Regions from separate parts of the Peribacillus phoenicis genome, predicted to be linked through region 1. Evidence: riboswitches for the same ligand, from Rfam matches in the RefSeq annotation. Region 1 holds a riboswitch; each other region holds the start of a gene.

Evidence for each region. A riboswitch is a leader RNA that binds a small molecule or an ion and turns the genes downstream of it on or off. The one in region 1 is predicted to bind cobalamin.
Region 2: another riboswitch for cobalamin. It lies ahead of ABC374_RS03900 (ribonucleoside-diphosphate reductase subunit alpha); the one in region 1 lies ahead of ABC374_RS19105 (FecCD family ABC transporter permease).
Region 3: another riboswitch for cobalamin. It lies ahead of metE (5-methyltetrahydropteroyltriglutamate--homocysteine S-methyltransferase); the one in region 1 lies ahead of ABC374_RS19105 (FecCD family ABC transporter permease).
Region 4: another riboswitch for cobalamin. It lies ahead of ABC374_RS24965 (ABC transporter substrate-binding protein); the one in region 1 lies ahead of ABC374_RS19105 (FecCD family ABC transporter permease).

The regions. Positions count from the first base shown of each region.
Region 1 covers NZ_JBDFMF010000001.1:3,889,996-3,897,491, forward strand. Annotated here, with positions in the region: gene ABC374_RS19080 (MerR family transcriptional regulator) at 76-813, opposite strand; gene ABC374_RS19085 (pentapeptide repeat-containing protein) at 1,105-1,953, opposite strand; gene ABC374_RS19090 (VOC family protein) at 2,008-2,463, opposite strand; gene ABC374_RS19095 (ABC transporter substrate-binding protein) at 2,640-3,629, opposite strand; gene ABC374_RS19100 (heme ABC transporter ATP-binding protein) at 3,659-4,426, opposite strand; gene ABC374_RS19105 (FecCD family ABC transporter permease) at 4,423-5,496, opposite strand; cobalamin riboswitch at 5,689-5,875, opposite strand; gene ABC374_RS19110 (GNAT family N-acetyltransferase) at 5,982-6,491, opposite strand; gene ABC374_RS19115 (sigma-70 family RNA polymerase sigma factor) at 6,782-7,348, shown strand; gene ABC374_RS19120 (DUF4179 domain-containing protein) at 7,345-7,496, shown strand, end outside.
Region 2 covers NZ_JBDFMF010000001.1:774,372-781,867, forward strand. Annotated here, with positions in the region: gene ABC374_RS03875 (hypothetical protein) at 1-176, shown strand, start outside; gene ABC374_RS03880 (cold-shock protein) at 374-571, shown strand; gene ABC374_RS03885 (hypothetical protein) at 613-780, opposite strand; gene ABC374_RS03890 (flavodoxin domain-containing protein) at 902-1,339, opposite strand; gene ABC374_RS03895 (ribonucleotide-diphosphate reductase subunit beta) at 1,311-2,363, opposite strand; gene ABC374_RS03900 (ribonucleoside-diphosphate reductase subunit alpha) at 2,409-4,706, opposite strand; cobalamin riboswitch at 4,845-5,025, opposite strand; gene ABC374_RS03905 (manganese-dependent inorganic pyrophosphatase) at 5,319-6,248, shown strand; gene ABC374_RS03910 (hypothetical protein) at 6,348-6,494, opposite strand; gene ABC374_RS03915 (SulP family inorganic anion transporter) at 6,580-7,496, opposite strand, start outside.
Region 3 covers NZ_JBDFMF010000001.1:4,314,917-4,322,412, forward strand. Annotated here, with positions in the region: gene ABC374_RS21215 (YgzB family protein) at 1-27, shown strand, start outside; gene perR (peroxide-responsive transcriptional repressor PerR) at 122-565, opposite strand; gene ABC374_RS21225 (D-2-hydroxyacid dehydrogenase) at 722-1,666, opposite strand; gene ABC374_RS21230 (aminopeptidase) at 1,815-2,924, opposite strand; gene bcp (thioredoxin-dependent thiol peroxidase) at 2,936-3,406, opposite strand; gene ABC374_RS21240 (potassium channel family protein) at 3,469-3,888, opposite strand; cobalamin riboswitch at 4,128-4,320, shown strand; gene metE (5-methyltetrahydropteroyltriglutamate--homocysteine S-methyltransferase) at 4,467-6,773, shown strand; gene ABC374_RS21250 (acyl-CoA thioesterase) at 6,770-7,246, shown strand; gene ABC374_RS21255 (hypothetical protein) at 7,396-7,496, opposite strand, start outside.
Region 4 covers NZ_JBDFMF010000001.1:5,028,126-5,035,621, reverse strand. Annotated here, with positions in the region: gene ABC374_RS24980 (hypothetical protein) at 6-170, opposite strand; tRNA gene ABC374_RS24975 (tRNA-Arg) at 684-757, opposite strand; gene ABC374_RS24970 (polysaccharide deacetylase family protein) at 933-1,811, shown strand; cobalamin riboswitch at 1,898-2,072, shown strand; gene ABC374_RS24965 (ABC transporter substrate-binding protein) at 2,238-3,203, shown strand; gene ABC374_RS24960 (FecCD family ABC transporter permease) at 3,166-4,221, shown strand; gene ABC374_RS24955 (heme ABC transporter ATP-binding protein) at 4,228-5,700, shown strand; gene cbiB (adenosylcobinamide-phosphate synthase CbiB) at 5,697-6,662, shown strand; gene cobD (threonine-phosphate decarboxylase CobD) at 6,637-7,496, shown strand, end outside.

The sequences.
Region 1 (7,496 bases):
GCTTCTTAAACTGACCGTCCCTTTTGCTCCAAAATAAGAAGGTTGCCGGAGCAACCTTCCATCTAATCTTGAGATTCAATTTTTGTTAGCATCAGCAAAGTGACTCATCGCATCACACATGAATTTTGCCAATCCTTCACCATATTTGTCGATATTTTTGGTGAAGCGTTGATCGTCCACGTACATTTGACCTAATCCTATGAAAGCATCCAGCGAGTATGTGCCGAAGTTATTGTTCAAACAATCATACCATTCTTTAATGGCCTCCTGTGCCTCCTCCGACTTGGGCGAACCATTTCGGATTGACGCAAGTTTTAAATAGATCTCCGATACAACTTTCTGTGCATCTTTGGACATGCCCTCCACTTTAGCCTTCGACTCATCGACAGCTTTATCCCCCCAAAGCTTGCGAGCTTCCTCTTCATATGGATTCTGACTAAAGTCAAATCCTTCAAATTTTTCTTTATTCGTCATCTGAATTTCCCCTTTCATATGCTTAATCGATTTTTCGACCGTCTTAATTAATTTATCGAGCTGACTGCGTTTCTCCAGCAACATTTTTTGATGTTGCATTAACGCATCTTGTTTATCAAACGAAGAGCTTTTTATCATTTGTTTTATTTCCTTTAATGGCATGCCAAGTTCCCTGAAAAACAGGATTTGCTGCAACATCTCAAGATTATCATTCGAATAAAGGCGATAACCTGCATCGGTTATTTCCTCCGGCGATAATAACCCGATTTCATCATAATAATGCAGTGTCCGCACACTAATGCCAACCAAATCGGCTAGCTCCTTCACTTTCATTGCCACTGCTTCTTACCTCCTTTCGATATCATTTACATTAAGGTATTACGCAACGTCAGAGTCAAATGGAAAAATGAAAATTTTCCGCCCAATTTTAAAAGACGATCCTTCCTAATGAAGAATCGCATATTAGTAGAGTTCACTCTTTGTAAAAGCTTCGGATTAAAGCAATTTTTACGCTTTTTCTCATGAAGTTTCGCACTTTTACTCGTGAGTTTGACGCTTTACTCGTGAATTAAACAATTATCTTATTCGTTTGCTCTTTCATGAAAGCTAGCTTCAATCTTGGCTATCCTTCTACCTCCAATGATCGGGAATACTTAATGAGAACGGTAATTTTGTCTTCGTGTCGCCTTTAGCCGAGTTAATCTGTGCTTGTGTGATAAAGAAGCTTCCGGTGAGATCGGCACCGCTTAAATCAGCGTCCCTAAAGTCTGCACCGATAAGGTCCGTCACTCTCATGTCGGCTTCTCTGAGGTCAGATGCAATAAGCAAAGCCCCTCTTAAGTTCGCTCCCCTAAGATCAGCACCTCTCAACTTTGCACCAATCAGGTCACTACCCCTACCTATTTTGTTCTGCTTTTTTTTATTTTTCTTGAATGAAACCTTTGCACGTACCAGTTCACTTGTGCGCAGAAGTAAATCATTAACGATCTCTCTATGAGCTGGTACATTCAGGTCCATGATAGACTTTGGAATTTGCTTAGTGAGATATTCCGTGTCTTCAAAAGCCGCCTGCAATTCTCGGTAAAGAGGTTGTGCATCTTCTAAATTCAGTGCTTCATTTAAGTAGCAAAGCATTTCATGAAGTTGTTGCATAATAGGAAAAACTTCGAACATTTCCTTTGCTGACTCTGGGTTGTTCCTCCAATCGTTTCCATTATAGGTGAGTTGAGATACCTTTTGACCGGCACCGAAACATTCATATACCGTGCAGCCTTTATACCCTTTTGCTCTGAGTTTTTCATGGATGCCGCAACGATAATCGGATTGCAGGTTTGAACATGGTGTACCTCCATCTTTATCAAATGCAAAATCAGCAGATTTTGCATAAGGCAAAGCTACACAGCACAAACCAAAACAATTCTCACAGTCTGCACGTAATTGATTAAGGATACTATCGTTATTCGTTAATTGATTAAACAATACTTACACTTCCTTCTATAAAACCTTCATACTGGTAGATTTTTTTGTTATCATTTAAGAGTTTAGTTCTTCCCATTCTTCAAGTGATAGTTTTTCGGTCATATGCTTATATGCATCAGGGACTTTTATCGAACACATAAGTTCCAGACTATTGCCATCGGGATCATTGAAATAGACGGAAGCGTTTCCTTGGTTCGGACGCACAAAAGGTTCAATCGTTGTCCTTTTTCCAAAAGGGACGACTTCAATTTTTAGGGATTTTAGCCAATTTAATGAATTTTTCATATTATCATAAGTTACCCGAAAGGCGATATGCCTTAGTGAAGGGTGGTATGGAGTTTGATATTCTTTCCCTTCCCATAAGCCGACCCAGCTTTTGTTTTCCTCTATCCAAAAGAAGGCAGTATCTTCATCCCTCCAAGCTAGTTTTAAGCCTATTTTCTTATAAAAATCCATTGAGATGGCCAGGTTCTTGACTGGTAAATGGGCTTCATATAAACCTTCTATCATATTACATTCTCCTTTCTCCTGAAATCTTCATTCTTACGAACTATGATCTGCCATACAAATAATTCAAGAAACCGATCCTATTATCCTTCTAATTGGATATAGTAAAACCCGAACAAGGACACGTTTCATTCGTGTCGATTATTCGGGTCATTTGTTCAGCATCCGCCTGGTCGGGTTCAAAACTTCTCGGGATAGAGTCCTTCGGCTACTGTCCGTAAGGCTAGTGGTGCACGAATCCCTTCCGCGCCCGCTGAAAGAGGAAGCACAATGATCGCTTTATTTCGAATGGCCGGTACATCCGCCAGTTCACTTTTATTTAATAAGAATGCTTCTTTTTGCTTTATGGGGATATCTCCGTAATCAATGATGGCAATGACATCCGGATTCCGATCGACGACTTCTTCCCAACTGACCTCAGGCCATCCCCCTTCCGTATCGCCAAAAATGTTCTGGCCGCCAGCCATGGAAATGATCCCTGTCATGTAATTATTTTTCGCTGCCGTTCTCGGGACTTCTTCACCGCTGTCATATACGAAAACATTTTTGGGCTTGCCTGCACTTTCGATTTTTGCTGTAGTTTCTTTTATATCCTGTTGCATCTCTCCGATGACTTCCGCTGCTTTTTTTTCTACATGAAAGATGCGGCCAATATTCTCAATATCTTTATACACATCTTCCATAGTCGGTGTTGACGTATTGGAAGACTCTTGGATATATGTATTGATTCCGGCTTCTTTCAGCTCTTGGACGGTTCCTAATGTTTGTTCCGTAAAGGCGCTTTTCCAGCCAGCATATGCAAAATCCGGCTCTGCTTCAAAGAAAACTTCTTTTGAAGGGTATTCCTTGGAAAGCACTGCCACCGTTTCATAGGCATCATTATACTTTGGCAAAATTTCGTCATCCAAATAAGCCGTACCTGCCATTGAATCCTGCAACCCCAATGCAAGCATGATTTCCGTCGCATGCTGATTTAGCGAAACCGCACGCTTTGGGGCCTCTGCATAGGTGAATTCATGATCCAGATTCGTGATGACCACTGTTTCTTTTCCACTTTTTTCACTCTGTTTGCCTCCGTCCTTTGAAGCTTCCTCGGAGTTATTGCAAGCGCCCAATATCATCATTGCCAAAAAACTGATGCTTAACAAAATCTTTCGGTAACCAGTCATATATTTTCCCCTCATATCTATTGTTTTTTTTATATATGTGCTAAAAAGGTGATATGCGTCTTTTGCGTGATGGGGTGTATGCCGATTTCCGTTTCCACCCCGAACACCTTCCTTATCATTTTTGTCGTCAATACAGCTTCTGGTGTTCCGGATGTGATCACTTTGCCATTTTGGATGACATATATATGATCACAATACATGGCTGCCAAATTTATATCATGCAGGGCCGTCAAGACGGTAACGTCCAGCTTTTTAACAAGGTCCAGCAATTGGAGCTGATGCCGGATGTCTAAATGATTCGTTGGTTCATCCAGGATGATGATGTTCGCTTCCTGGGCTAGGGCGCGTGCTATGAGGACACGTTGTTTCTCACCACCCGACAAGCTCATGAAACTCCTGTCTTCAAATCCACTCATTTCGACGCGAGCTAATGCATGATTGACGATTCGTCTATCTTTCTCCGAATCTCCCTGAAATAATCGCTTATGAGGATGCCTTCCCATCCAAACCATCTCTTGTACACTAAAGTCAAAGGTCAGCGATGTTTCCTGACTGACAACCGCCATTTCCCGGGCTGTTTGTTTCTGTGAAAGCCGGTAAAGGTCACGGCCGTCGAGGTGAACAGATCCCGTATGCGGCTCCAAAATCCGGGAAGCATTTTTTAATAGTGTTGATTTCCCGCTCCCATTCGGGCCGATCAGCCCAACGAACTGCCCAGTTTTTATATGAAGGGTTATATCCTCAATGATAGGAGTGTCCAGAATTGAATAGGATACTTCTTCAATAGCTAATCTCACTTGCCCCCACCTCCAAATGAATATGAACTTCGCCGCAAAAGCCAAATGAAGAATGGCCCTCCGCAAAGTGCGGTGACAACGCCAATCGGAAGTTCTTGAGGTGCCAGGACCAGCCGGGCACATACATCTGACCAAATGACGAGGATCATGCCAATCAATATGCTGCATGAAAGAACACGTTTATGGTCTGTCCCGGCCAATAGCCGGGCTAAATGCGGTACTACCAGACCGATGAACCCAATCGAACCGCTTACAGCCACAACTGTCCCCGTAACAAGGGACGTAATGATGATCAGAACTTTACGGAAGGCTTCCATATTGACTCCGAGCGTCGCGGCGACTTCTTCGCCCATCAATAAGATATTAAGGGAGCGGGATTGTACGATAAGGAACAATGAAACCACAAGCACCACAACCGCTGGAATCGGTATGTATTCCCATTTTGCACCCGCTAAGCTACCCATCATCCAAAACATCGCTTCACGGATGCCGGAATCTTTTGGTGCAAGAGTGACAATGAAATTAGTGACGGCAGACATGATCATCGATATGGCTACACCCGCCAATAACAGCCTTGTCGTTTGAATTCTCCCTCCCACTTGAGCCAATAAATAAACGGAAAGCATCGCAGCCATGGCCCCCAGGAATGCACCGAATGATAACGCATATTGTCCGAATATAGGCAGCGCCCCAAAAAGAATGACAAGGGTTGCCGCAACAGAAGAACCAGATGAAATGCCCAGGATATACGGATCTGCAAGTGAATTGCGCACCAAGGCCTGGATGACGACACCCACTACGGATAATCCCGCACCTACCACCGCACCGAGCAATACACGGGGCAGACGGATATCCCAAATGATCCGCTCTTGTGCGATACTCCAATTCACCTCCAGAGAATCACCGATAAAAGGAAGATGCCCTAAGGCGATCTTCCAAACCGTTATTGCTGACATCTTAACTGGCCCAAGGGTAACAGCGAATGTAATCGATAATAAAAGAATGCACAGCAAGAAAAATATCAGGAAACGAAACCTGCGCTTGGCATTTCTCTCAAAATGGTCAAGCATATCCTCATTCTCTTTCAATGAGCTTCTAACCAATGACTCTTCCAATGATGATATCCTCCTTCAAAAAAACACACAAAAAAACCCCAATCCTTTTAACAAAGAATGGAGTTACGAGTATAGGCCAAAAAATACGGAAGGACCTAAGTCCGCCTTTTCTTAATCTCGAACACCTCTCCTCTCAGCGAAGGAAAAATTGGTGATGCTCACTGGGTAGGTCTCCTGGCTTCCAAATCAACATTTCCTTTCGTCTTCCCTGACTGAGTCAAGTGACATCCTGAAAGAAAACTCCTTGGTTACAGTGGCGCGACCACTCGGGATTTGCACCCGATTCCCTGTTACCCTTTGTTCACACAAAGGCACCCAGCGGCAAATATATGAACTTCGCAAAATTTTCCAAACATTAAATACAACGTTAGTATAGTATACTCCCCATCTTTTCACAATTAAAAAAATGGGAATGCGGCTATTAATAGAGGAATATGGATTTATAGATTCTTTCTATAATGGTAGAAAGTTAGCTTTTGACCAGTATCCGCACTAATTTCCTCATTAATCGAAATCCGTTCAAAACCGTTTTTCACTAAAACCTTTTGGGAAGCGATATTGTCGCTTGTCGTTTTGGCATGTATTTGAGTCACATTTAATTCCGGCGCCAGATTGACCAAAAGCTTTAAAGCTTCGTTCGCAATCCCTTTTTGCGTAAACGCTTCACCGATTCTATAACCGACATGAGCCGTCCCCTTAATAGGGTCGATATCCACAAGATTAATCCTGCCGACGATTATGCCTGAACCATCCTTAATCAAATAAAAAGAGGAGATAGCATCTTCTTGCTCTTTTAATAATTCCTTATGCCTGATTCCAAACGTTCCAGAGCTATAATAATCATCTCCCCGGCTTGGAACTGTTTGCTCGAAAAACCTTCTATTATTGCATTCAAATGCAAATAACGCTTGTGCATCCCGTTCATTAAGCCTTTCAATGTATATATCCATCATTCTTTCATCCTTTCAAAAAAACGCTAAGCATATGCGGCCTGATATATCATTCAAGAAAACCAAGGGCTTATCCTCCCTGATAAATATATATTGAAAACCGTTTATATGGATAACACTGTCGCATACTGACAAAATTTGATACCCTCTATACCATATCATTCCAAATTTTAATGGAACCACCGTATCTACTAATTTCTATAAAAACCCCAAAAAAGTTGAGAATAAATATTTTTATATACGTTGTATAAAGTGTAAAAGCTTTTACAAAAAACAAGGGGAATCATGTCATGAAGTCTACGAATAAAAATTTTATCGAGCGGTTGCAACGCCATGAAGAAGACGCATTGGAATTTATAGTGGATACCTATTTGCCACTAATCAAGGGGGTAACATATAAGGTTCTCTCTCCTCTTAGGAACGACGGTGTCATGGAAGAATGCATCAATGATATTTTTCTTTCAATCTGGAACAATTCAATAAAGTTCCATGGGGATACAACTGATTTCAGAAAATGGATTTGTGCGATCGCTAAGTTTAAAGCGATTGATTATTACCGAAAAGCCATGAAGAAAATGGAGCTTACATCAGGTTACACAGAAGTAGATCCAGAAAAATCTGCAGAAGACGAACTGATTATACTGGAAGACAGAAAAGAACTGCTTCAGTTAATTGACCTTTTAGAACCTGTAGATCGGGATATTTTTATCATGAAGTACTTTCTTGGTTTAAAAAATGAGGATATCTCGATAAAACTCGGGTTGACCAAAGCATCAATAGATAATCGAATTTATAGGGGAAAAAAGAAGCTAAGTCAAAAAGCTACGAATCTTAAGTTAGGAGGCAGTGTCGTATGAAGGATATTTATGAATTATTAAATGATATAGACATAGACGAAACTGAATTTAAGGAAATAGAAGTCAGCGAACTAGAAAAAGCTAAAGTCAAAAGAACCCTAAAAAAATCAATAAGCAAGAAGAAAAAAATGAAACGCTGGCAAAAGAA
Region 2 (7,496 bases), 3.1 Mb from region 1:
GGTTGGAAGGGGCATGGATTGGCCCTGAAAAGCAAGAGCTTACACTTGAAAGGGAAAACCTGCTTTGGAATGTTTATTCAGGGTCGAATCTTGAGGAATGTTTCGAGAGTCCGATAGAGGCGGAGCGCTACTTATTGGACGAAGGCTTCCGACAAAGCAAGAAGAGGAATATGTAGAATTTTAGGATAATTTGTCGGTTGATTTACTGCGATATTCTTGTTTTTTTTGGATTTCCCATGATATAATATGAGTAATTATTTTTGTTCGGAAAAGTTTGATAGAAGGATTTACTGTAATAGGATTCCTCTTGAAACATTATCCAGAACCAAAAATAGTAATAAAATGGATTTTTCCAAACACAGGAGGAACTATCATGGTACAAGGTAAAGTAAAATGGTTTAACGCAGAAAAAGGTTTCGGTTTCATCGAAGTTGAAGGCCAAGACGATGTATTCGTACATTTCTCAGCTATCCAAGGAGAAGGCTTCAAAACGCTTGAAGAAGGCCAAGAAGTTTCTTTCGAAATCGAGCAAGGCGCTCGTGGACCACAAGCAGCTAACGTTCAAAAATAATTGAACGCATATAAAAAAAAGACTCCGATTTTGGAGTCTTTTTATTTTTCTTTTATTTCGGCGATTTCCTTTAATGCTTTGTCCAATTTTTCTTCGATCCGTTTAGAACGATTAAAATGACCTGACAGGAAAAACACGATGAATATAACGAATACGACAAGCACTAGCATAAAAAGGATAGGAAGGAACTGGGTTATATTTTCAGTCATTGGATATTTTCTCCTTTTTTCTTTCATTATACTTCATGCTTACGGCTGCTATGATGGAGGGAGCCAAGTTTTTTAAAAAAACACTGAAAGGGGATATGCGAACATGCATATCCCCTTTCAGTCAGTTCTGGAATCGCGAGGCGAACTTTTGAAGTCTGGGCAAGTCTGATTCTTGATACATCTGTTCTATCTTCAATGTCACCAATAACTGGCTCTTGGCAAATAACATGTCCCGGAAATGATCGACCGCCCCACAAAAATGATTATAGTTGGTTTCACCAGTGCCGAAGACTCCCGTTTTCAGATGAGCTATAGGCAATTGTTCCAGTTCTTTATAAAGGGCTGCTGTTTTAGCGGGAAGCTCCCCATTGCCCCATGTATAGGTGCCGACGATCAATGCATCGTAATCCGGCAATGTACGTAAATCGAATTCATTCATTCGAAATAGTCCAGCTTCAGGTATAAGGGAAGCGAGGGCTTCAGCAAGCGCTTTTGTATTGCCGCCGGCAGAATGATAGACAATGGCAACTTTACAGCTCATCGAACCCATTGCTGGCATTTACTTGACTGTATGTCCTTGATTTCTGTTCAAAGAAATCGGTTTTGGTAAGTCCGATGGATTCATCATCGAACGTTTTGATCCATGGCATCGGGTTCTCGCCATACTCTTTATACAAATTTTCAAGGCCTAGCATACGTAACCGTTTGTTGGCGATATATTCGATGTACTCATTGAATTCTTCCAAATCAAGATCGGCTTTGGTTTGGATATCTTCGAGCATATATTCAGACCATTCCTTTTCGAGTTCGACTGCTTTTTCAATCGTTGTATAGATGAACTTCGTGTTTTCTTCATTATTTAACTCAGGATATTCATACATCAAGATTTGAATGAGCATTCCAATGAAATCGAAATGGACCATTTCATCGCGGTGAATATAGGATATCATCGTAGCGGAACCGGTCATTAGATTTTGGCGACCTAAATTATAATAAAAGGCGAAAGCCAGATAGAAATAAATCCCTTCAAGGTTCGTTGAATGGATCAATGCCTCGAATAAATGCTGTGGGCTGGGATCGTCCACGAACGTTTGATAAGCATCAACGATCGGTTGGTTACGCTTAATCACTTCAGGATGTTCTTTGATGCGGTCGAAAAGCTGTTTTTGCTTGCCTACCGGAATCAAGGAAGCAAGGATATAGGAATAAGATTCATTATGGATCGATTCCTGCTGGGCCATGTTGGCCAGGATAGCTTTTGCCGCCGGATCTTTGATGTACCGAAGGATTTCTACTAATGTGGGCGTTTGAAGACTGTCCATTCCAGCAATCATCGTAAGGATATCGAGAAAAGCATCCTGGATATCTTCGTCCAATTCGCCCCACTGCTTTTTATCTTGAATCATGTTCACGCTCGAAGGCTTCCAAAAGTTATTGATGAGCTGTGTATAGGTATCATAGAATTTTTCATACTGAATATCGTTCCAAAGGAGGAAGCCTGAAGCTTCTCCTTTGAAAACACCGGTTGCCTTGGTTGGATGCGTCGGTTCAAGCATCCGAATTTTTTTGATATGATTGGTCATTCGTGAAAACTCCTTTAAGAATAGATTACTGGGTCATGATTGTCATTAACTTGAACAGCTTTCGCAGGCATTGTCATATTCGGAAGAAGTCGAACGAACATAATACGTTGATTTCAACCCGCTTTCCCATGCAGTTAAATGGATATCCAACAGGACCTTCGCTTTGATTGTATTGTGTACATACAGATTAAAGCTGATTGCTTGGTCAATATGGCGTTGTCGGGCTGCATTTTGCCTGATGCTTTCCAGTTGGTCCAAATTGAATCGCGTCTTTTTATAATATTCATACGTATTTGGCGTCAAGCCTGGTGCGGTCACCTTGAATTTGAAGTTTTTCTTTTCTTCGTAAAATTCAATTTCATACAAAGGGTCGATGCCATCCGTGGAATTACCGATTTTGGCTGTCGATGAATTGGGGGCAATCGCCATTAAATATCCATTACGGGTCCCGTGTTCCTGCACGTCTGCTTTTAAATCCATCCATTTTTGATCTGTATAGTCACGCAGTTCGAAATAGTCCCCTGTATGCCAATCAGATCCTTCAAAATATGGGTATGATCCTTTTTCCTTGGCCAATTCGTTGGATGCCTTGATTGTTAAGTAAGCGATCTTTTCGTATAAAGCATCGGCATATTGAACAGCCTCATCGGATTCCCAATAAATATTCTGTGTGGCAAGTAAATGATGCCATCCAAACGTTCCTAAACCAATTGCCCGGTAACGTTTGTTCGAGATGGATGCTTGTTTGACAGGAAGATTATTCACATCAATGACATTGTCCAGCATACGGATCTGAATGGGAATCAATCTTTCCAAAACATCGCTGCCCACCGCTCGTGGCAAGTTAATGGATGAAAGGTTGCAGACAACGAAATCGCCGCTTTTACGAACCACAACAACATCTCCATCTTCTGTTTCATATTCATCCGTGATCGTCGAAGGGCTTAGGTTTTGGGCAATCTCCGTACAAAGGTTAGAACAATAAATCATACCTTTATGTTTATTGGGATTCTTCCGATTAACTTCATCGCGGTAGAACATATACGGTACGCCTTCTTCTAATTGAGAAATCATGATGCTTTTCATGATGTCCATCGCATTGATTTTTTCAAAGCTATAGTTTGGAAGCGTGCCATTTTCTGCGGCCTCGACAGCAAGTGCATAATGATTCCTGAAGCTTCCTTCGCCTTTCTTCTCGTCATAAAGATCTTCAAGTGAAAATCCAAGGATTTGCTTAACGGTATGCGGATCAAAAAGATACCATTCTTTTCTGTCGCGTACAGCCTCCATGAATAAATCCGGTATGCATACGCCTGTAAAAATATCATGGGCTTTTAATCTGTCATCCCCGTTTTGTGTCTTCAAATCGAGGAAGCTCATGATATCTTTATGCCAGGCATCCAAGTAAATCGCGATGGCACCTTTACGTTGACCCAATTGATCGACACTTACAGCTGTCTGGTTGAATAGTCGAATCCAGGGCGTCGTGCCGGAACTGTTTCCAGAGAAACCCCGGATATCAGAACCAAGCGAGCGAACCTTACCAACGTAAAGGCCGACACCGCCGCCGAATTTAGATACTTTTGCTGCATCGTAGTTTGATAGATAGATGCCATCAATCGAATCTTCAATTGCGTCGATAAAGCAAGAGCTTAACTGTCCATGTGTTTTACCTGCATTGGAGAGTGTAGGAGTCGCAACGGTCATATAAAGGTTGGACATGGCCCAGTATGCTTCTTTTATAAGTTGCAGGCGGTGCTCCGTTTTTTCCATTCGCATGATTTCCATCGCAATGATCATGAAACGTTCTTGTGGCAATTCGTAGACCTTGTCCTTTTTTGGGCGGGCCAGATAGCGGTCGTTCAATAAGTAGATGCCTATGTAAGAGAATAATTTATCTTTTTCCGGGTCGATCACCGAACCCAATTCCTCAATTTCCGCTTTTGTATATGAAGATAGCAGTTCTGGTTTATAAATTGGATAACGCTGACCTTCCGAAAGCTGGGAGAGTTCTGTGATCAGCTCATAGAATGGGCCATAACTCTTGCCTTCATAACCTCGATTGGCTTGTGCATCCCTATACATTGTATTCAACAGTTCTGCTGCAGCAACGAATGTCCAATCCGGAGCATCGATATCCACACCTTCAAGAGCGAGCTGAATCAGTTTTTTTGATGCCTGTTCTTCGGTTGAGTCACTTTTGCGATCAAGCCATTTTGTAAAACGCTTTTTGAACTTTTCCATATCGAGACGGCCTTCGAATTCCTTCGATAACATCTCAAGCTGGATGGATTTCGTTTCTGTGTCATTTTCACTTATGGTAGAGTTATATGTTTGAGTCATTAATAATCCTCCTTGTTAACTTCCGCTAAAATAAAAAAACCGCCCAAAGAATTGAGCGGATCAAACGATAGAATAAAAGAGCCATGAAAAAATAGCCGTTATACTATCGTTTCATCATCTCAATCCCCGAAGAATAAGAAACGTGAAAAATTCAAGGCAGGTCTCCTGACTCATGATCATCCTACTTTGAGTCCTTCCCGTATAGAGAGCTATACAGTGGGTTTCTCATTTCGTCACATTTACAGTTGCGGGGACAGTTCCGGGTTTACACCGGATTCCCTTTTCAGCCATCACTGGCACCTTGGATTACAAAAAATTCTATATATAGTTATTGGTATTGTTTATGTAATCAATATCTAGTATTTCTGCTTATATTATCGTAAGCCATATACGATGATAATTCAACTAATATATTTGAAAAAAACCAACCCTTATCTATTGACAAAGTGATGGCAGAGGGTGAAGTAATGAAAGATTTTATTGGGGAATGGATAATTCAAGCGCTGATTTTACTGGATTTTGTGTTAAAATAAAGTGTCTAGTAAAGGTGGCTCTCCCTTATTGCGGTGAGGGGATTCGCGGAAAAATATTTATGAAAAAGGGGATAAAATCTTGGAAAAAGTATTAGTTTTTGGACATAAAAACCCGGATACAGACACAATCTGTTCAGCAATCGCTTATGCAGATCTGAAAAAGCAGTTAGGTATCAATGCTGAACCAGTTCGTCTGGGTGAAGTGAATGGTGAAACTCAATATGCATTGGACCAATTCAAATTCGAAGCTCCCCGTCTTGTGGAAAAAGTTGCAGGGGAAGCTGATGGAGTAATTTTGGTCGATCATAACGAACGCCAGCAAAGTGCTGAAGATATTGACCAAGTCCGTGTGTTGGAAGTTATCGACCATCACCGTATCGCTAACTTCGAAACGAGCGATCCTTTATATTACCGTGCGGAACCAGTTGGCTGTACGGCAACCATTTTAAATAAAATTTATAAAGAAAACGGCATTGAAGTTCCTAAAGCGATCGCAGGTCTTATGCTGTCTGCCATCATTTCCGATTCTTTATTGTTCAAATCACCTACATGCACGGAGCAAGACGTTGCAGCAGCTATGGAATTGGCTGCCATTGCGGGAGTCGACGCTGAAACATATGGCTTGGAAATGTTGAAGGCGGGAGCTGACTTGAGCGACAAAACGATTGCTCAGCTTATCACTCTTGATGCAAAGGAATTCTCCATGGGAATGGCTAAAGTGGAGATAGCACAGGTAAATGCTGTTGATCCGAACGAAGTCCTTGCTAAGCAAGCTGAATTGGAAGCGGCGATTGAAGCGGTAATCGCTGTGAAGGAATTGGACTTATTCCTATTCGTCGTAACGGATATCTTGACTAATGATTCTGTTGCCTTGGCTCTTGGTAAAGCAGCTTATGCAGTGGAAAAAGCATACGACGTGTCATTAAACAACAACATCGCCGTCTTAGAAGGCGTTGTATCGCGTAAAAAACAAATCGTGCCGGTCTTAACGGACGTATTCAGCAAGTAATAAAGGAAAAGGGATGATCATTAAAAATTTGGGCATCCTTTCTCTGTACATGCAAAAAAAAGACTCAACCATCCATTAAGGGTGTTTGAGTCTTTTTTCTTAATTCAAGGCTTCCTTTTCTTTTTCATAGGCGATGACAATCAATTCTTTATTGGCTTCCTCGCCAAGTTTGCTTTCAAAGCTTTTCAGTTCATTCAATAAATCCGGTGACAGATTTGCTGCTGTATAATCCTGCTCGGGTGTCATGCTTTTCGCTCCTTTCAAAAGGAAATGATTCATGTTATCTATTTTGTCGGTTTGAAAAGTTTCTATTCAGCAGAATGTTACTTCTTCAAGATATTTTACTTTCTGAGGTGGCGAGTTTTTCAAGCAATGACGAACTTTCTTCATCGAGCCCTTGGACTTGGACAGGAATTCCCAGAAGCTGATATTTAAGGATAACCGTATCAACAGCACCGACTGCTGAAGCATCCCAAATTTTGGAATGGTTGAAGTCGATGACGATTGCATCAGCTTTTTCCTTGAAGTCGAACTTCGAAACAAAGTCTTGGACAGAAGCAAAAAATATTTGTCCGCTGATACGATAAGTGATTTTCTTAGCCTGGATGTCTTCCGTTTTCTCTACTGCCACTTTAGAAATCTTAGCCGAGAAGAAAATCATGCTCAAAAGCACTCCGGCAAATACCCCTTTTGATAAGTCATGTGTATAAAGGACAATGAGGACCGTCACGATCATTACGGCTGCATCCGACTTAGGAGCTTTAGTGAGCCTCTTTAGGGAAGACCAGTCAAATGTCCCGATTGAAACCATGATCATGACTGCGACAAGTGCAGCCATCGGTATTTTAATAAGTACATCATTCAATACCACGATTAATACCATAAGGAATGCGCCCGCTACAAATGTCGAGAGCCGGCCCCTTCCACCCGATTTAATGTTGATACCGGATTGGCCGATCATCGCACATCCTGCCATGCCACCAAAACATCCGGCGATGATATTCGAAATCCCCTGGCCTTTGGCTTCCTTATTTTTATTACTGTCCGTGTCAGTCATCTCATCGACAATTTGAGCTGTCAATAACGATTCAAGCAGCCCAACAAACGCAAGGGCAATGGAATAAGGGAAAATGATCGCCAAAGTTTCGAAGGTCAAAGGGGTGTCTGGAAGCATGAACATCGGAAGCGCTTCGGTCAATTGCCCCATATCCCCAACCGTCCGCACCGTAGCCCCCGTGGTAACTGCAA
Region 3 (7,496 bases), 420 kb from region 1:
TATAACCGGAAAAGCCTGCATGACTAAAGGAATTCGGCTAGCTGAATTCCAGAAGTCTTTAACAATTGTATCATTTCTTCATAACACGAAAAAAAGTTCCAACCAAGTGGAGGAACTTTTTTTAATGCGATTCTTTTTTCGCACATTCCGTACAGTCGCCGTAGATTTCCATCCGATGGTGACTAACATTGAAACCGGTGACTTGTGCTGCGAAATGCTCGACTTCATCCAATGCAGGATAATCGAAATCCACAATTTTCCCGCAAGTTTGGCAAATTACATGATAATGATTCGTCGTCACAAAATCAAACCTTGCTGAAGAATCACCATACGTAAGTTCTTTTACCAAACCTACCTCACGGAACACACGCAGGTTGTTATAAACCGTTGCCACACTCATATTCGGAAACTTGCCTTCCAGCGCTTTATATATATCATCAGCGGTAGGGTGGGACATGGAGCTTATCAAATACTCAAGTATCGCATGGCGTTGAGGAGTTATTCTTACACCGGTATCTTTTAAGGAATCCAACGCTTCTTTTAACTGAACTTCAGACACCGTCATCCACCTCTTTTTCTCATTAAGTATGCATTCTTAAATTATAATGTTTATAAATAGTGTACCTTTTATGCGTTGAATTTGTCAATAATTCAATGGCTTAACCATTCTTTTTAAGTTTATTCATGAACACATTGAATCTTTCCCATTTTTGCATTGAGTTTAGTATCCCCTGGATAAGTCGATTACGTTGGTGAAGTCTTTTCCAGCTTTCAGGTATTCACGCATATTTTTTTCGAATATGGCAAAGGTTCTTGGTAAATATTCTCCGCTTTTACTTGAAAGATGCGGAGTGACTGTAACATTCTCCATCCTCCAAAACGGATGCCCTTTTCCTAAAGGTTCCGGATCAAATACATCCAAGATGGCATGAGATAATTCCCCGGCATCCAGCGCTTCGATCAACATTTCATCATTAATCAGGTCGCCGCGGCCAATATTCACGAATACTGCAGTTTCTTTCATTGCTTCAAAGTGTTCTTTTTGCAGAAGGCCCTTCGTTTCATCCGTACTTGGCAGGACGGATACGATATAATCGGCTCCCGGTATGGCTTCCAATAAATTATCCAGGGCATAAAGGTGATCGATGGATTCCACTGGTTTCCCGCTCCGATTCACTCCTATCATCGTCATCCCAAAGGCTTTCCCAAGACGAGCCACTTCCCCTCCAATTGCACCCACACCAATAACGAGCATCGTCTTGCCATTCAATTCCCCTACTTCAATCTTTCTATCCCACAATTCTTCCTTTTCATTCTTCATAAGCAGTTTCAATTTCTTTTCATATTGCAAAAGCATCCCTATCGTATACTCTGCCATCGGGATTTTATGAATGCCTCTTGCGTTGGTCACCAGAATTCCCCGTTCCTCTATGGCTTTAAAAGGCATTAATTCCATCCCTGCACTCATGACCATGATCCATTTCAAGTTCGCAGCTTTTTCAATGATTTCTTCAGTTAAGTCTTCACCATATGTAATTAAGATTTCCGCTTCACGAAGCGGCCCACCCGTCCATCCTTTTTGATAAATGAAGCCCAAGTCAGGAAAAGCTTCCGTCATCTTCTTTTGGATGCCTTCATTCGGAATGACAGTTGAAAGTATTAACATGTTTATCTCTCCCTTTTAATTAACATAAAAAAACACGGGCTCTATGTGTCCCGCGCAACTTTCTCTGAGGAGGTATTCCCTTAATAAAGCATATTCAGGTGTCCCCTTTTTGAGTTGGACAAAAGCCTTAGCCTTATTAAAAAAGGCTTTATTTTAAGGAATTTGGGTTTAATGCATCTAATTCAGGCAAAATGAAAACGCCATCCCTTCTGATCAGGACGTCGTCAAAGAAGATGTCACCACCCCCATATTCGGGCCGCTGAATCAAAACCATATCCCAATGAATCGATGATCGGTTTCCATTATCCGCTTCTTGATAGGCAAGTCCAAGAGCCAAGTGCAGACTCCCGCTTATTTTCTCATCGAACAGGATATCATCCATAGGTTCCAATATGTATGGATTGATTCCAATTGCAAACTCCCCGATAAATCGGGACCCTTCATCAATATTCAGAATTCGGTTCATTTCAGAGTCACGATCGGAAGTAGCTTTAATGATTTTTCCCTTTTCCAAGTTTAATTCTATGTCACTAAAGGTGAATCCTTCATAGGTTGTTGGTGTGTTGAAGGATATCCTTCCATTGAGACTATCTTTTATGGGTGCCGTAAACACTTCCCCATCCGGTAAATTCTTTTTTCCGGCACATATGACGGCCGGCATACCTTTGATGGAGAAGGTCAAATCCGTTCCTGGCGAGACGATCCTGACATTGTCAGTTCGTTCCATCAATTGTTTTAACGGTTTCAAGGCCGTCTCCATTTTCCCGTAATCCATGTTGCATACATTCAAAAGAAAATCTTCGTACCTGTCGAAGGTCATGCCGGCTTTTTGCGCTAATGCGTTGGTGGGATAATTAAGCAAGACCCAACGTCGGTTGTTTACATAGAAAAGAGTGGGGGAATTCATAGCCTCCCCTTGAAGACGGTGCCTCTCGATGGGAACATCGGTCATTCCCACATCGTTTTCCTCCCCGGTGATGATGATGACCGCATCGATATCCTTATATTTCTTCAAGGCCCATTGCGAAGAGGTGTCAAGTTGTTCCTTTACATTCCCTTGTAACAGGTGGCGGCTTATTTCATCGTCTTCGAGTTCTACATATGGGTAAGCACCCACTCTATAAATTTCATCAATCAGCTCTTTCAATAATGGTTTCGTGTTGATATGACCCCGTATGAGGATTCTCTCTTTTGGCTGTAATTGTATCGAATGATGAATCAGCCTGGCTGCAAGCTTCGTTATTCGCTCATCCTTCATCTGCCTGTCCCTTATTTTTCGAGGTCACGAAGAGTTTCAAGAGCTTCTTCGACGTGGCCTTTGACTTTTACTTTACGCCATTCTTTGACTACCTTACCAGACTTATCAATCAGGAAAGTTGAACGTTCAATGCCCATATACTCCTTGCCGAAGTTCTTTTTCAATTGCCACACATCAAATGATTCAGCCGCTTCATGATTTTCATCAGCCAGCAGCAGAAAAGGCAATCCATGTTTTTCGATGAATTTTTCATGACGTGCAGCTGGGTCTGGGCTGATTCCAATGATGACAGCGTTCATTTCCTCAAATTGCTCATTATGGTCCCGGAAATCACAGGCCTCCGTCGTGCAGCCTGGCGTCATGTCTTTTGGATAAAAATATAAAACAATATATTTCCCCTTAAAATCCGATAGGGACACCATTTCACCATTGTTTGCAGGGAGCTTGAAATCAGGTGCTTTTTCTCCAATTTTAACTGTCATATTGAACCCTCCATTTCTTTCATTATGGTAAGAGTACCCAATAATCGAAAGAAACACAACTTTCATTTATCCTTCCTATCTTTGTGCTCCAAATCAATCACCGTCCGGATCACGAACGCTGCCGGCAGTGTATAACCGATGAAAGCCTGAATCGTAGCTATCATCCTCCCCATGCCAATCGGGGCTATATCTCCATACCCTACAGAAAACATCGTCATCGCACTAAAATAAAAAGAAGTCTTCAACTGTTCATAGAAAGTGCCATCCAATCGATTGCCCATATCAAGAATCACCGAATGATTCTGAAGTTCGTATAATAAATAAATCAGTGCAAATCCAACTAATATCGTCGCATATAAATTGCCTAGCCACAGCATATCCTCCAGAGAAAACTTCTTTCCTCCCGACTCAACAAGAAATAACGTACGAATGCTCATCACCATGCAAAAAATGATTCCTGCAATCAAGATGTAGAAAGTCATCCCCCACGCCCCATTTCAAAACGCCACTTCCTCTATACATACTCCCTGTCCAAACAATATATTCTTTTTTAGGAACAGACCCTTATCACCTACACACCTAATAGCCGCATACTTTTCCTGAATCTTTTTTTCATGTTGACCCTTTTGGTCGGATATGTTAAGATTGTCTAAATTTTTATAATAGTTTTTATTTTATAAATTTTTAGCCTGCAAACAGTTATCAAGGCAGGTTTTGTCAAATTTCATATGTGGAAATAGGTTCCTAATTTTAAATTAGGATTAAAAGGGAAGTCCGGTGTAATTCCGGCACGGTCCCGCCACTGTAATGGGAGTGTTAGCGCCATCCAATATGCCACTGATCCACAGATCGGGAAGGCCCGTCGCTAATGTTAATCCCTAAGTCAGGAGACCTGCCTATTTCGACAACACTGTTTTAACCTACGGGAGATAGGGAGGTGTTAGGGACCTTATAATTTTAAGGGGCATTTTGCATGCCTCTTTATTTTAAGCATTTCTAACCATCTCTTTTGACGGTTAGGAATGCTTTTTTTATTGCTCAATTAAATGAATATAGGAGGATGGGAATATTGAAAAGCAGTAGTTTGGGTTACCCTCGAATCGGGGAAAATCGTGAATGGAAACGTACATTGGAGTCTTACTGGTCCGGTAAAATCGATGAAGCAGAATTTACGGCACAGCTAAAAGCCATCCGTTTAGGCAACTTACAAAAACAGAAGAAGCGAGGCATTGATATCATTCCTGTCAACGACTTCACTTGCTATGATCAAATGCTCGATATGTCCGTCATGTTCGGTCTTGTTCCTGAACGTTATTCAGCCTATGAAAGCGGAAGCGTCCCCCTTTCCGTTTATTATTCAATGGCTCGCGGAAACAATGATGAAGTAGCTTCCGAAATGACGAAATGGTTCAATACGAACTATCACTATATTGTCCCTGAATTAAAGGTGCCACAGCTGACGTTAACAGAAAACAAACCACTTGCAGCATATCGGGAAGCCAAGGAAAACCTAGGGATTGAAACGAAGCCCGTATTGATCGGTCCTTATACTTTCATCTCCCTTTCCAAAGGCTTCAAAAAACAAGATATCCCTGGCATCATCCTGAGCCTGCTTCCCCTATACACGCAAATCCTGCGGGAGTTGGAGCAAGAAGGCGTGAAGTGGGTTCAAATGGACGAGCCTTCACTTGTTTCATCGATTTCCAAAGAAGATATGCAAACTGTTACTTACCTCTATGAAAAACTGAATGAAGCAGCACCAAACCTGAACATCATGCTACAAACATACTTTGATGCCGTGGAACATTACCAAGAAGTCATCGAATTACAAGTCCAAGGAATCGGTCTTGATTTTGTACATGACAAAGGGAGGAATCTAAGCAACCTGGAAGCATTCGGCTTCCCGAAGGACAAAGTGCTTGCTGCAGGTGTGATTGACGGAAAAAACATTTGGCTTTCTGATTTATCGAAAAAAATCCAATTGATCGAGACTCTTAAGACAATTGTAGCCGAAGACCAAATCTGGCTTCAGCCCTCTTGTTCCCTGCTTCATGTCCCGGTGACAGTTCGTAATGAAACCGCCCTTTCAAAAGAAGCGAAAGAGGCACTCGCTTTCGCTGATGAGAAACTTGAGGAAATCACACTCTTGGTCAAAGGGAATAATCAAGGCTTTGAAGCAATTGCCGAAAAAGTCGATGCCAATAAATTCACGCTTCAAACTTTAGCAAGTTCAAATGCCCGGAATCACGGAACTGTACAAGCCAATGTCGAAAAGGTTAAAACCAGGACCGCCGCCCGTCAGCTTCCATTTAAGGAACGTTACCAAAAACAACAGGAATTTTTCAAATTGCCTTTTCTCCCTTCGACTACGATCGGCAGCTTTCCGCAAACATTTGAAGTTAAACAAGCACGCGGGAAATTCAAAAGAGGAGAATGGACCGCTTCGCAATATGAAATATTCGTTAACGAAGAAATTGGCAGATGGATTGAAATCCAAGAAGAAATCGGTTTGGATGTCCTTGTTCACGGGGAATTCGAACGGACGGATATGGTTGAATACTTCGGCCATAAGTTAGGCGGATTCGTCTTTTTAGAAAAGGGTTGGGTACAATCCTATGGATCCCGCTGTGTGAAACCACCAGTCATCTACGGCGACATCCATTTCATCGAACCGATGACAGTCAGAGAAAGTGTATATGCACAATCACTGACGAAGAAGACGGTAAAGGGAATGCTTACAGGTCCTGTTACGATTTTGAACTGGTCATTTGTTCGTGATGATATTTCCAGGGAGAATGTTTGCTATCAGCTGGCGCTCGCTTTGGAAAAAGAAGTCATTGCATTGGAATCCGCTGGAATCAAAATGATTCAGGTTGATGAGCCTGCACTTAGAGAAGGTCTGCCATTGAAAAGAAGCGATCGCGACGAGTATTTGAACTGGGCTGTGAATTCGTTCTTGATATCCACATCAAGCGTGGAGGATACAACCCAAATTCATACGCATATGTGCTATTGCGACTTCAACAGTTTCATGGATGTCATCTCCTCCCTGGATGCCGATGTAATTTCCATCGAAACATCCCGTAGCCATGGGGAGCTTGCTTCCGCATTCGAGGAAAAAACGTATGAAAAAGGCATTGGTCTGGGTGTGTATGATATTCATAGCCCGCGTGTGCCGGCAGTGGAAGAAATGGTAGATATGATTGAACGTGGGATCAAGGTATTGGATAAAGACCAGTTTTGGATCAATCCCGACTGCGGACTGAAAACAAGGGGTATCCCGGAAACCGTCGCTTCCTTGAAAAACATGGTCGAAGCAGCAAAAATCGTCCGTGAAAACCTTTTAGCAAAAACAACAGGCAAATGATTGAAAAGAACGTTGCCCATCCAATACAGCAGTCCCGGACTTTTTTAACCGACCTTGTTTTTCCACCGGATACAAATCATCACAATACCATCTTTGGCGGTAAAGTAATGGCCTATGTTGATAAAATAGCCTGCATTTCAGCTATGCGCCATTGTCGAAAACCCGTTGTGACTGCTTCAAGCGACTCTTTTGATTTTTTGGCCCCCATCAAGACGGGGGATGCGATCAACCTTGAAGCTTATGTTACCTGTGCCCATCGCACATCAATGGAGGTATTCGTGAAAGTGGAGCGCGAGAACCTATTAACAGGTGAGAAACAGCTTACGGCCCGTGCTTTTTTAACGATGCTGGCCATTGATGAAGACGGTAAGCCGACAAACGTACCACAGGTCATTCCGGAAACCGAAGAGGAAAAGCAGCAATATGTTCAAGCACAAGCAAGATATATTGAAAGAAAGAATAAACGCAACTAAACAAAAACCCCTTCAACATGAATGCTGTTGAAGGGGTTAATAAACAACAATTTCAAACTTTTATATAAAGCCATTACTTATAATTTTAGGAGTGGTTGTTTCTTGAAAATATTTAAAAGGTAACTGAAAGGTAACATTCGTATTTCCCTTCAAAGAGGAAAACCCCAGTCTATATCAAGTGTATTAAGCAATTCTCCCCCAACTTTGATATCACCTTTTCTGATATACCAATACGCAATGTTGTGTACGT
Region 4 (7,496 bases), 1.1 Mb from region 1:
TTCGACTAAATTTCATTCAGTACGGTGCCATGTAATTCATATTCAAGTGTTTTGTCAGTGTGTGTGTGTTTATCCGAATCTACTCGTATGAGCGTACTGAATGGCTTCTGATCACCCGGACTGAAAATTGCTTCATCATTCTCTGGATTCCATAGGCTGTAAATACTCATGATCGTATCTTCCTCCTTTGGATGAGAAGACTAGTAATTCCCATGTTTGATTATCATCCAACTCTTCAATTGACTCTAACGCTGATCACCGGGACTAAAAACCGCTGCGTCATTCTCTTTGTTCCATTGGCTTCTGATTGTACTCATCATGCACTATCATCTCCTTTGGTGAGAATGTCTTACAGTATTTGTATACCCGGATTGGACAGGTTAAAACATATATTTCAAAAAAAGACATGATTATATCCAGAAATCCATTATTTTTTTCAGGTATATATTGACGTAATAAATACAACGCTTTTTACTATCAAACAGTTTGTATTCTTGTTCGCCAATATTTCCAACCTTTATGCATAGTTTGCAATCAGATTTTTTATATCTATATGGCTTGATGAAATAATTTAGCTTTGAGATCTGCGTTTTCTCCATCAAAAAATCAATTGTTCTTAACCAACAGAAAAAACCCCCTGTTACTCCGCGGAAGGACCGCTTGTAACAGGGGTTTATAATTAGCGTCCCAGATAGGAATCGAACCTACGACCTACAGCTTAGGAGGCTGTCGCTCTATCCTGCTGAGCTACTGGGACATATAAAAAAGTCGACGACTTATTTATTATATTTCTTATAGGCAAACTTTTCAAGCTAATAGCACATACTTATGAAAAAAAATCCTTACTCTTGTCTTTCCCTTTTTTTCATTTAATGGAATACTTTATTAATCGCTAGTTTTCTGGTACTATTTCACTATAAAAAATTAGGAGAATGATAGTGGGAAAATATAGAGTTTTATGGATGGCGGCATTGCTGGGGATTTTGATTTTACCTGGATGCTCACAAGGGATTTTAGAAGGTATAGGCACAAAGACTGCTGCACCGATTGCGGAAGATGAAATTGAAGTCGCCGAAGCGGCGGAGAATGCGGAAGGGCAGGAATTGGAGGGCAAAATCGATACGGAAGACTGGATAACGGTCGAGTCCGACGTCCAGCTTCCAATCTTGATGTATCACAGCATTTCTGAAGGTAATCGCCTTCGGGTTCCAAGGGAGGAATTCCGGTCTCAGATGGCTTGGCTTCGGGAGAATGGCTACTATACATTATCCCCTGAAGAAGCATTCCTCGTATTAACCGAGAATCGGATGCCAAGTGAGAAGTGCGTCTGGCTTACTTTTGATGATGGCTATACAGATAACTTCACGGAGGCTTTTCCGATAATAAAAGAAAATGATATGAAAGCAACTGTCTTCATGATCGGGAAGTCCATTGATAAAGGTCATCACCTGACTGAAAATCAAATGATGGAGATGAGCAGGAATGGGATTTCGATCGAAAGCCATACTATCAACCATTTGGAGCTGAACCGCATGACGGCAGAGCAGCAAGAAGCTGAAATGGTCCAGTCGAAGGAGCTATTCGACCGTATTCTCGACCAGGACACGACAGTGCTTTCCTATCCGGTTGGCCGGTATAACGAAGAGACTCTCAGGCTGTCAGAGGAAGCTGGATACAAGATGGCAGTCACTACCGAACCTGGGGGAGCTTCAAGGGAACAAGGGATGCATGCCCTGCATCGAGTTCGGATTTCACCCGGGTTATCAGTCGATGGGTTTGCGTCACTGATTGAAAATGCTTCAAATCATTGAAGGTGGCAGGGGCATTTCGAACCTGTTCAGAAAAATCATTTAATAATCGATTCTTACATGGTGTATAATGAAGGCAGTGAAAATTATATACATATGAACGATTTGGTGTCGTAATGACTTAAAAGGGAAGCTGGTGAAATGCCAGCGCGGTCCCGCCACTGTATATGGGAGCTGACGGCTGTGTACCACTGTATGAGATATGGGAAGGTGCCGTTGACGATGACCATGAGCCAGGAGACCTGCCAAAATTCGTACACCTGTAACCTACGCGGATGGGAAGGTGTGTGGCAGACCATAAGAAGTCCGTAATGATATTGTTGCCATACAAGCACCTTCCGTTTAACGGGAGGTGCTTTTTGTTTTGGGGGCATCTTCCAAGATTATGAGGTGGAAAGAAATTAAATAAAAAGATTGTGGGGAATGAAAATGAAGAAAATTTTTGGTCTGATACTGTTGATGTTGCTTGTTGCAGGCATGATGGTCGGCTGCAGTGACACTACTGATGAAGGAAAAGAAAAGCAGCAAACGAATCATGCTCAACACGAAGCTTTCCCGATTACGATTAAAGATGCAACTGGGGAAAAAGTAACGATAGAACAAAAACCGAAGAAAATCGTTTCGTTAATACCAAGTAATACGGAAGTGGTCTTTGCACTTGGTTTGGGTAAAAAGGTCATTGGTGTTTCCGATAATGATAATTACCCGGAAGAAACGAAGGAAATTGAGAAAGTTGGCGGAATGGAAATGAACACGGAGCTGATTGTCTCCATGAAGCCTGACCTTGTTCTTGCGCATGCATCAAGTGCCCATAATTCGAATGAGGGTTTACAACAGCTTAAGGATGCTGGAATAGATGTCCTCGTAGTCAATGATGCACAAAGCTTTGACCAAGTCTATGAGTCTATTGAAATGATTGGACAGGCAACGGGTGAACATGACAAGGCAAACGAAATCGTTGCGGATATGAAAACGAAGCTCAAGGATATCGAGGAAAAAGCCAAATCCGTAAAGGAAGAGGATAGGAAGACAGTTTTAGTGGAGGTTTCGCCTTCACCGGAAATATACACACCGGGAAAAAATACTTTCATGAATGAGATGCTTAATATTATTTCAGCGGATAATGCTGCTGCTGATTTGGACGGTTGGGCAAAAATTGATGAAGAGTCGATGATTGCTGCAAATCCTGATGTCATCATTACAACTTATGGTTATTATACGAAAGATTCAGTAAGTGAAGTGAAGGGCCGAAAAGGATGGCAAGACGTAAATGCTGTTAAGAATGGCAAAGTCTTTGATGTCCATTCTGACTTGGTGACCCGTTCCGGTCCACGCTTGATAGAGGGAGTAGAGGAACTTGCCAAATCAGTCTATCCGAACCAATTTAACAACTAAATGGACGTTTGCTTATTTGATTGCGTTGTTAATTTTGTTATTCGCAATGACGATAGGCATTTCCTTTGGTTCGGTGTCAGTACCGATTCCCGTACTTTTACAAATAATCGGCAAGGAGATCTTTCATTTGCCGATTTCTGCTGATCCGGATGTGATGCTGACGAATATCGTGATGAACATCCGCTTGCCGCGTGTGTTGCTTGCGGGTTTGGTCGGGGCATCGCTTGCGATTGCGGGTGCGGCATTTCAGGGGCTGCTCCGGAACCCGCTCGCTGATCCTTACACATTAGGTATTTCATCAGGAGCATCGGTCGGCGCCGTATTGACAATATTCTTGAATATATCACTGCCGTTCATCGGTTTATACACTCTTCCGGCACTGAGCATCTTATGCTCAGTGCTCACGATGCTCTGCGTATTGACTTTTGCAAAAAAAATGGATCGATCGATGAAAGTGGAAACGATCATTTTAACGGGAATCATTTTCAGCTCGTTTTTAAGTGCATTCATTTCATTGATGATTGCGCTGACGGGTGATGAATTAAGACAAATCATCGGCTGGTTGATGGGAAGCGTTTCAATGCGCGGATGGAATTATATTGCAATCATTTTGCCGTTTTTTATTCTTGGTTCGTTTATCTTGATCATGAATACAAGTGAATTGAATGCGATGACTTTTGGGGAAGACCGGGCAAAACACTTAGGTGTGAATGTTAAGCGGCGGAAAATGTGGATCTTGATAGCCGGTTCGACATTGACAGGGGCAGCGGTTGCCGTTTCAGGGGCGATTGGCTTTGTAGGATTGGTCATTCCTCATTTTGTCCGAAAGATATGGGGACCTGACCATAAACATTTGCTTCCGCTGTCATTGTTGATAGGAAGCGGATTTCTAATTTTGGCTGACTTTGTAGCACGGACGGTCATTGCCCCATCGGAACTGCCGATCGGGGTGATCACCTCACTTATCGGGGCACCTGCATTTGCGCTGATTTTATTAAAGAGACGGAGAGAAGGGTAAAAACGGATGCTTGAAGTTAAAGGGTTAACAGGTGGATATGACAACAAAGCTGTTTTGGACTCTGTCTCTTTTGATGTACATAAAGGAGAATTATTCGGGATTCTTGGTCCTAATGGCAGCGGAAAAACGACGCTCTTAGGAATGCTTAGCGGGGTGCTCGATTATAAGGGCGGAAGCGTACGGATAAGAGGTAGGGATTTGAAGGATTATTCGTCAAAACAACTTGCACAGGTCATTGCTGTGCTCCCTCAACATTCCTCATTAGCTTTCTCCTATACAGTAAAAGAGACGGTCTCACTTGGGCGATATGCCCATCAATCAGGTTGGTTCCATAGTTGGTCCGCAGAAGATGAAGCGATTGTCCAACGGGTTATGGAACAAACGGGCGTAGCCGATTTCCAGGATCTGCATTTTGAACGATTATCAGGAGGGGAGAGGCAGCGGGTCCTGCTGGCACAGGCACTTGCCCAAGAGCCTGAAATCCTTTTTTTGGATGAACCTACGAATCACTTGGATCTTTCCTATCAAAAAGACCTTCTTGATTTAATGAGGAAAATGGCAAAAGAGCAGAATTTGACCGTTATTTCAATTTTCCATGACCTGAATTTGGCTGGGTTATATTGTGATCGGCTGATGTTGCTTGAGAAGGGGAAAATTCAGGTTGTTGATGTGCCGAATGAAGTGCTCCAACAGGAACGGATTCAGGGTGTATATCATACGACGATCGAAAAACATCCACATCCCGCCCTTCCGAAACCGCAGATGTTCATCGTTCCGGAAAAGCATGGCCATGATACTATTACATGGGAAATTGATGAATCTTATCTGACAGTCGGACCTGAGATGATTCAATTGGATTCTCCGATCCCGCTTAGAACGATGTCTTCCGGAGTGACTGGTTCGGGGACGGGCTGGCATAAATATTTTGTGAATAGGCACGTACATCATGGCTATGACTGCGAGGATCATCATGTTGAAATGGCCGAGTATTTAAAAACTCATGGTTTTGAACCTCAGGAGACGGTAGGGATGATGACAGCTGTCTTTCTCGATACGGTTGCTTTCAAGCTTTTAAGAGCGGAAGATTTCTCTGTTTTCATTATCGTGACGGCTGGTGTAGGAAATGCCATCGACGCTTCTTTAGCTGACCGGCATTCTTGGAGTTCCGCTCCGGGAACGATAAATACATGGATATTCGTAAATGGACATTTGGCAGAAGAGGCTTTCATCCACAGCATAGTTACTGCGACCGAGGCAAAAGTAAAAGCGCTTCATGATTTGCATGTACTGGATAAGGTGACAAATACATGTGCAACAGGAACATCGACTGACAGCATTTTGATTGCGGCTGCTCAAAGAGGGGCAAAGCTTCAATATGCAGGCACCATCACTCCGTTAGGGAAGCTGATCAGTCGCGGTGTATATGATTGTACAGTGGAAGCATTAAAGAATAATCGGAAACGGATTGAGGATTTATGATCTATCATCATCTTTTTGCGGTTACGCTGGCATTTTTCCTTGATCTATTAATCGGTGATCCGCCAAATTGGCCGCATCCAGTCAAATGGATAGGAACGATGATAAGCAAGCTGGATCTGGCATTCAATAGAGGGGCATATAAGAAACGGAATGGACTCTTCATGTTGATCATCGTCTTATCGGCGGTGTTATTGATTACGGGTCTTACCGTCTATTTGGCTTATCTAATCCATCCGCTTGCAGGTATCCTTTGGGAAGCTGCTGTCATTTCTACTACGATAGCTCAGAAGGGCTTGAAGCAAGCTGGGATGGATGTTTGCCTTCCGCTTAATGAACGCGATTTTCCTGAAGCGAGGCTAAAGCTTTCCTATATCGTGGGCCGTGATACGGAGGATCTTGATGAATCCGAAATTGTCAGGGGCACCGTGGAAACTGTAGCGGAAAATACCAGTGATGGGATTACAGCCCCAATGTTTTGGGCAGCTATTGGCGGTGCGCAGCTCGCTATGGTGTACAGGGCGATTAATACATGCGATTCCATGGTAGGGTACAAAAATGATAAATATGGGCAATTCGGCTGGGCTTCAGCCAAGCTCGATGATATCGTGAACTGGATTCCCAGCCGCCTCACCGGTTACCTGATGTTACTGAGCTCAAAATCTCACTATCATGGATTTGGTGCTAGATGGAGGATATTGTTTAATGACGCAAAAAAACATCCAAGCCCGAATAGCGGGTGGTGTGAAGCAGGCGTTGCTGCGATTTTGGGAATACAGCTTGGAGGCCTTAATATGTACAACGGAATTGTTTCCGACCGTGCGAGGATGGGAGTTCCGCTTGTTCGATTGGAAGCAAAACATATACCAAAAACGATTACCATCATGCATCGGTCATCTTTTCTATTTCTGCTGATGCTATGGCTAGGGGGGCTTATTCTTGACATTACCTTCTCATGGCTCTAATCCTCATTATCTTTATGAAGCGCTGAAAATCGAGATGCCTGAAGGGGTTCTCGACTTCAGTGCTAACATCAACCCATTGGGTCCGCCTTTACGCATAAAGGAACAGTGGGCTGGATTTTTCGAAGGAATCCTTCAATACCCAGATCCGCATGCCATTGAACTGACAAAATCCATTGCAAAAAAAGAAGCTCTTCCTGAGCAATCCGTTTTGGTGGGGAACGGTGGTGCTGAAATAATCATGCTGGTAGCGAACGGATTAGCCAATCAAAGGGTGCTGATCATTCAGCCGGCATTTGCGGAATATGCTGAAGCTTGTTTGGCAGCAGGATGTAAGGTCGATTTTCACCAGCTTGATGCTCCTGAGTGGCAATTGGACTTGGAGCGATTGATTCCCCGATTACCCGAATATGATGCAATTTTCTTATGTACGCCTAATAATCCGACGGGTGTTTCATTTAATCGGGATGCAGTCAGGGAATTGATCATGGAATGCCAAAAAGCGGATTGCCTGGTTGTATTGGATGAGGCTTTTTATGATTTTACGGAAGATGCCTTTAGTTATGCTTCTTTAATCAATGCATTTCCACATTTACTCATTCTAAGATCAATGACTAAAATCTTTGCAATCCCGGGTTTGAGACTAGGCTATTTGCTTGCGGCACCTGACATCATAAAACGGGTAAGAAACTATAAGCCGCATTGGAGCGTCAACCACGTGGCGCTTGAAGTGGGGAAAATCTGTTTTGCGGAAGAAGCCTATATGAGAAAAACAAGAGACTATATTGCATGGCAAAAGCAAAAACTATTCCGGTTTTATGAGGAGCAAGGGTTGAA